Regions from separate parts of the Kitasatospora sp. NPDC051984 genome, predicted to be linked through region 2. Evidence: riboswitches for the same ligand, from Rfam matches in the RefSeq annotation. Region 2 holds a riboswitch; the other holds the start of a gene.
What was found. A riboswitch is a leader RNA that binds a small molecule or an ion and turns the genes downstream of it on or off. The one in region 2 is predicted to bind S-adenosylmethionine.
Positions count from the first base shown of each region.

Region 1 (3,398 bases), on a different contig from region 2:
GTGCTCCGGGCCCTGGAGAAGGGCGGCGTCGACCTGTGCGTGCTGGACGGCGAGGCGGTGCCCGCGGGCGGACTCGGCCTCACCCGGCAGCTGAAGGACGAGATCTACGGCTGCCCGCCGGTGCTGGTGCTGATCGGCCGCCCGCAGGACTCCTGGCTGGCCGCCTGGAGCCGGGCCGACGCGGCGATCTCGCACCCCGTCGACCCGGTGGCGCTGGCCGACGCCGCGACCACGCTGCTGCGGGCCCGGGTGGCCCGGCGGGCACCGGCCGCGCGCTGACGCTTTCCGGCAGGTGTCTCAGCCGGCGTCTCAACTGGAGAGAAGGGGACGGCAAGTAAGGGCGGCCGTCCCCGCGCGCTCGATAGGCTGACTCCATTCCTCTGCGACAAGACGAGAGCTGGAGACGGCCATGGTGAACGTGCACTCTGCGAACGGCGGTAGCGACCCCGCGCAGGTGGTTCGCTCCTGGCCCGACCTCCTGATGGCCCTGATGCGCGGCGAGGACCTCGCCCAGGCCGACACCGCCTGGGCGATGGACCGGATCATGAGCGGCGAGGCCAGCCCCGTGCAGGTGGCCGGCTTCCTGATCGCGCTGCGCGGCAAGGGCGAGACGGTCGAGGAGATCTCCGGCCTGGTCGAGGCGATGTACGCGCACGCCGTGCCGCTGGACATCCCCGGGCCGGCCGTCGACATCGTCGGCACCGGCGGCGACCGCGCCAAGACCGTCAACATCTCCACCATGTCGGCGGTGGTCGCCGCGGCGGCCGGCGCGAAGGTGGTCAAGCACGGCAACCGGGCCTCCTCCTCGGCGTCCGGCTCCTCGGACGTGCTCGGGCGGCTCGGCATCAACCTGGACCTGTCGGCCCCGCGGGTCGCGGCAGTGGCCGAGGAGGTCGGGCTGACCTTCTGCTTCGCCGCCAAGTTCCACCCCTCGATGCGGCACACCGCGCAGGCCCGCGCCGAACTCGCCGTCCCCACCGTGTTCAACATCCTCGGCCCGCTCACCAACCCCGCCAAGGTCGGCGCCCACGCGGTCGGCTGCTTCGACACCCGGCTGGCCGGACTGATCGCCGGTGTGCTGGCCCGGCGCGGCGGGCAGGGACTGGTGTTCCGGGGTGACGACGGGCTCGACGAGCTGACGATCACCACCACGTCGCACGTCTGGGTGATCCGGGACGGGCAGGTGACCGAGACCCAGTTCGACCCGCGCGAGGTCGGGATCGAGCTGGTCGGGATCGAGGCGCTGCGAGGCGCGGACGCGGAGTTCAACGCGGCGGTCGCGCGGCGGGTGCTGAACGGGGAGCGCGGGCCGGTGCGGGACGCGGTGCTGCTCAACAGCGCGGCCGCGCTGGTGGCGCTGGAGCTGACGGACGCGCCGCTGGGTGAGCAGCTCGCGGCGGGGATGGTGCGGACGGCTGCGGCGATTGACTCCGGGGCGGCGGGGGAGTTGCTGAAGCGGTGGGCGGAGGCTACGCAGTAGCGGGGCCTTGAACCAACGGTCCGTCCGGGGAGGGGAGTTGCTCCTGTCCGGGCGGATCTTTCCGCTTGTGGGGGGCTGGTCGCGCAGTTCCGCCCCCTCGCTTCGCTGGGGGTACCCCCAGCGCCCCTGATGGGGCCACTGTGACTGGGTGTCAGGGGTGGGGCGTCCACGTTCTGGACGGGGGTTGAGGTCGTGGGCTGCTCGTGTATGGTCTTGCGCAGGTCATGAGTGGCAGCGCCAAGCCCCAGCTTGCTGTCCGGCAACCCTCCGTCCGTGGCGGGGTGCCCTGGGTGAGGACCGGGCTGCGTGGCGATCCGTCTGCGCGGCAAGCGCGGACTTCCGGTTGATGCACCCCGGGGTCCTTACCCTGTGGAGGAGTGCATCCATGTCTGTGACCGCCGAGATCTGTGAGCCGCTGGCCGTGCTGGGCCAGGACGTCGAGGTGCCGTTGGCGTCGGGCGAGAAGGTCGGGTACGCGGCGCTGGACTACGCGGCGAGCGCGCCGGCGCTGGCCCGGGTGTGGGAGGACGTGGCGGCGTACGCGCCGTACTACGGGTCGGTGCACCGGGGGGCCGGATACCTGTCGCAGCTGTCGACGGACCTGTTCGAGCAGAGCCGCCGGACCGTCGAGGAGTTCCTGGACCTCCGGGACGGCGACCAGGTGGTGTTCACCCGGGCGACCACCGACTCGTTGAACCTGCTGGCCGGTGCGGTGCCCGTCGGGACCGAGGTGTTCGCGTTCGAGACCGAGCACCACGCTTCGCTGCTGCCGTGGCGGCGTGAGGGATTGACGGTGCGCTACCTGCGGGCGCCGCGTTCGCACGGCGAGGCGGTGGCCGCGCTGGAGGAGGCGCTGCTGGGGGCGGCCGGGGGGCCGAAGCTGTTCTGCGTGACCGGGGCGTCGAACGTCACCGGTGAGCTGTGGCCGGTCAAGGAGCTGACCGAGGTCGCGCACCGGTACGGCGCCCGGGTGGTGCTGGACGCGGCCCAGCTGGCGCCGCACCACCGGGTCTCGGTGCGGGAGTTGGACGTCGACTGGATCGCGTTCTCCGGCCACAAGCTGTACGCGCCGTTCGGTGCCGGCGTGCTGGCCGGGCGGTCGGACTGGCTGGACGCGGCGGAGCCGTACCTGGCCGGTGGCGGGGCGAGCCGGACGGTGGCCCGGGAGCTGGACGGCTCGGTGGCGGTGGAGTGGCACACCGGCCCGGCCCGGCACGAGGCCGGTTCGCCGAACGTGATCGGCGCGTACGCGATCGCCTCGGCCTGCCGGGCGCTCACCGAGGCGGGCTTCGAGGAGCTGGAGGCCCGGGAGCGGGCGCTGGTGGCGAAGCTGACCGAGGGCCTGGCGGCGATCCCCGAGGTGCGGGTGCTCAGCCTGTTCGGTGAGGGCTCCGACCGGGTCGGCGTGGTGTCCTTCGTGGTGCGCGGCTGGAACAGCTCGCACTTCTCGGCCGCGCTGTCCGCCGAGTACGGCATCGGCGTGCGGGACGGGCTGTTCTGCGCGCACCCGCTGGTGCGGACGCTGCTGGGCGGGGAGGACGCCGCGCCCAGCCAGTGCGGGGCGCCCGAGCCGTCGCTGCCCGGGGAGCGCAGCCTGAACGCGATCCGGGTCAGCTTCGGCGCCGGCACCCCCGTCGAGCACCTGGACCGGTTCCTGACGGCCGTTCGGGACCTGGTGACCGACGGCGCGCGGTGGAGCTACCGCAACGAGGGCGGGCGCTGCGTCGCGGACACTCGGCAGCGCTGAGCGGCTACTCGCCCAGGCCGAGCGAGAACGCGGCCTCCAGGTCGTGCTGCGAGTAGGTGCGGAAGGCGATGTGGGTCTCGGTGTTGGAGACGCCCGGGACCTTGTTGAGGCGGCCGGGGATCACGTCGGCCAGATCCTCGTGGCCCCGGACCCGCACCATCGCGACCAGGT
Region 1 is NZ_JBIUCB010000004.1:15,432-18,829, reverse strand. Features, by position in the region: gene ACIHEI_RS09345 (hypothetical protein) at 1-279, shown strand, start outside; gene trpD (anthranilate phosphoribosyltransferase) at 410-1,480, shown strand; SAM riboswitch class IV at 1,701-1,818, shown strand; gene ACIHEI_RS09335 (aminotransferase class V-fold PLP-dependent enzyme) at 1,866-3,227, shown strand; gene ACIHEI_RS09330 (Lrp/AsnC ligand binding domain-containing protein) at 3,232-3,398, opposite strand, start outside.
Region 1: another riboswitch for S-adenosylmethionine. It lies ahead of ACIHEI_RS09335 (aminotransferase class V-fold PLP-dependent enzyme); the one in region 2 lies ahead of thrC (threonine synthase).

Region 2 (3,398 bases):
AAATCGAGGATTGGAACGGGCCGTGGCGGGGAACGGCTCCACCGGCACTCTACTCCCCCGCGAACGCGGGAATTCCAGCGACCCGCCAGGCCGGAATCACCGCTGCCCGCGCGCCCGGCCGATGTGCGAAGCCGCCGCCGGGCGGCTCGGAAATCGAATTCCGAGCCCGCGCCCGACGGCGGCGGAACGAATACGCGGGGCGGCCCCACCGGCCGCCCGGAGCTGCCTCAGCAGCCGCCGGCCACCGCCGGAATGATCGACACCGAGGCGCCGTCCTTGATCTCGGTCTCCAGGCCCTCGGCGAAGCGCACGTCGTCGTCGTTGACGTACACGTTCACGAAGCGGCGCAGCTTGCCGGTGTCGTCCAGCAGGCGGGCGGCGATGCCGGCGTGGTTCGCCTCCAGGTCGGCGATGACGGCGGCCAGGGTGGCGCCCTCGGCGGTCACCTCGGCGGCACCGCCGGTGTAGGTGCGGAGGATGGTGGGGATGCGGACGGTGGCGCTCATGGGGGTGCTCCTAGAAGAAAGTTTTGGGGGGATCAGGCGGAGACGAGACCGGCGGCGCGGAAGGACTCCAGCGTCGGGCGGATCACCGCGGTCATGCCGGAGTCGGCGACCGCGTCGAGGGTCTTCAGGCCGTCGCCGGTGTTGATCGCGACGGTCTCCTTGCTCGGGTCGAGCTGCCCGGTCTCGACCAGCTTCTTCAGCACGCCGACGGTGACGCCGCCCGCGGTCTCGGCGAAGATGCCCTCGGTGCGGGCCAGCAGCTTGATCGCCTCGACCACCTGCGCGTCGGTGACGTCCTCGACGGCACCGCCGGTGCGGCGGGCGATGTCGAGCACGTACGGGCCGTCGGCGGGGTTGCCGATCGCCAGCGACTTGGCGATGGTGTCCGGCTTGACCGGCTTGATCACGTCGCGGCCGGCCTTGAAGGCGGCGGAGACCGGGGAGCAGCCCTCGGCCTGGGCGCCGAAGATCTTGTAGGGGCGGTCCTCGACCAGGCCGAGCTTGATCAGCTCCTGCAGACCCTTGTCGATCTTGGTGAGCTGGGAGCCGGAGGCGATCGGAATGACGATCTGCTCGGGCAGCCGCCAGCCGAGCTGCTCGCAGATCTCGTACGCCAGGGTCTTGGAGCCCTCGCCGTAGTACGGGCGCAGGTTGACGTTGACGAAGCCCCAGCCCTCGCCGGCCGGGTCGCCGATCAGCTCCGAGCAGAACCGGTTCACGTCGTCGTAGTTGCCGTCGATGCCGACCAGCTCGCCGCCGTACACCCCGGCCATCACGACCTTGCCCTGCTCCAGGTCGTGCGGGATGAACACACAGGACTTGAAGCCGGCCCGGGCCGCGGCGGCGCCCACCGCGCCCGCCAGGTTGCCGGTGGACGAGCAGGACAGCGTGGTGAACCCGAAGGCGCGGGCGGCCTCGATCGCGCAGGCCACCACCCGGTCCTTGAACGAGTGGGTGGGGTTGCCGGAGTCGTCCTTGATGTGCAGCTGCGCGGTGAAGCCCAGCTCGCGGCCCAGGTTGTCGGCCTTCACCAGCGGGGTCCAGCCCGGGTTCAGGTTCGGCTTGCCCGCGACGTCGGCGGGGACGGGCAGCAGCGGGGCGTAGCGCCAGATCGACGCCGGGCCGGCCTCGATCCGCTTGCGCAGTTCCTCGGCGTCGTAGCCGGCGTAGTCGTAGGCGATCTCCAGCGGGCCGAAGCACTCCAGGCACGCGAAGCTCGGGCCGAGCGGGAAGCGGGTGCCGCACTCGCGACAGGACAGTGCGGTGGCCGGACCGAGGTCTACGGCGGCAGGTGCGGGGGTGTCAACAGCCATGATGGCGAGGCCCTTTCTCCTCATCTTCCCCGGGACGCGGTCGCGCCCGGGCCGGAATTGGCACCTGTCCCGCCGGGCCTGCTGGGCCGCGCGGGAGGGTTGCCGGGACTTCAACGGGCCGTTCCCTCAGTCCCTCTGGATGAGCTGTATGAAGTTGTGGTCGTACGCTGCGAGCGACCCCGGCGTGCGAAGGTCCGAGCGCAGTACGAAGACTGTAACGGAAGGCCGGTGCGGTCGAACCCCACCGTCCGACAACCGAGACAGAGCGAGACAGGGAGCGAGATCTTGGCCGAGCAGCCCGAGCCCGGGATACTGCCGGAAGTGGCCGACTGGCTGCGCCGCCGGTCCTGGACGGCCACCGACCGGCCGCTCGACCGGCTGCTCGCCGCCAAACGCGCCGCCGGCCCGGCCGGCACCGTCAGCGTGGTGCTGCCCGCCCTGGACGAGGAACCCACCGTCGGCGAGATCGTCACCACCATCCGCACCGAACTGATGGAACGCGTCCCGCTGGTCGACGAACTGCTGGTGGTCGACTCCGGCTCGGTCGACGGCACCGCCGCCGCCGCGGCCGCCGCCGGCGCCCGGGTGGTGCACCGCGACGCCATCCTGCCCCGGCTGCCCGCCGCCCCCGGCAAGGGCGAGGTGCTGTGGCGCTCACTGCTCGCCAGCAGCGGCGCGATCGTCTGCTACATCGACGCCGACCTGCGCGAATTCGACCCGGCGTTCGTCTCCGGCATCATCGGCCCCCTGCTCACCGACCCCGACCTGCACCTGGTCAAGGCCATGTACGACCGCCCGTTCGAGGCCGACGGCGCCGTCGTCCCGGCCGGCGGCGGCCGGGTCACCGAACTGGTCGCCCGCCCCCTGCTCAACCTGCACTGGCCGCAGCTGGCCGGCTTCGTCCAGCCGCTCGGCGGCGAGTACGCGGCCCGCCGCAGCCTGCTCGAACAGCTGCCCTTCCCGACCGGCTACGGCGTCGAACTCGGCCTGCTGGTCGACGCGTTGGAACTGGTCGGGCTCGACGCGCTGGCCCAGGTCGACGTCGGCGTCCGGCACCACCGCCACCAGGACGGCCAGGCCCTCGGCCGGATGGCCGCCACCATCTACCGCACCGCCCTGGAACGCCTCGACCGCGCCCACCGCCTCAAGGCCGACCCCGACCTGGTCCGCCCCCTGCTCACCCAGTACACCCGCACCGCCACCGGCTTCACCCCCCGCACCCACCCCGTCCCCGCCGCCGAACGCCCCCCGATGATCACCGTCCCCGAGTACCGCAACCGCTGACCGACGACCCGCGTCCGTCCCGGCATGGCCCTCTCCCCGGAAGCCGAACCCGACGCCGAAGCCGAGGCCGGACCCGACGCCGAAGCCGAGGCCGGACCCGACGCCGAAGCCGAGGCCGGACTCGACGCCGAAGCCGGATCCGGCCCCGCGTCCGCTCCCGCGCCCGGAAGCACCGGTGCCAACGTCGGCATCGGCTGTCTCGCCCTGCTGCTCGCGCCCGTCCTCGGCCTCCTGGTCGAGTCCCGGGTGCTGCGGCTGATCGAGGACACCTGGTCCGGCTGCCTGAACATGGCCT
Region 2 is NZ_JBIUCB010000001.1:71,143-74,540, reverse strand. Features, by position in the region: gene ACIHEI_RS00385 (MoaD/ThiS family protein) at 228-506, opposite strand; gene thrC (threonine synthase) at 539-1,819, opposite strand; SAM riboswitch class I at 1,837-1,965, opposite strand; gene ACIHEI_RS00375 (glucosyl-3-phosphoglycerate synthase) at 2,129-3,103, shown strand; gene ACIHEI_RS00370 (hypothetical protein) at 3,128-3,398, shown strand, end outside.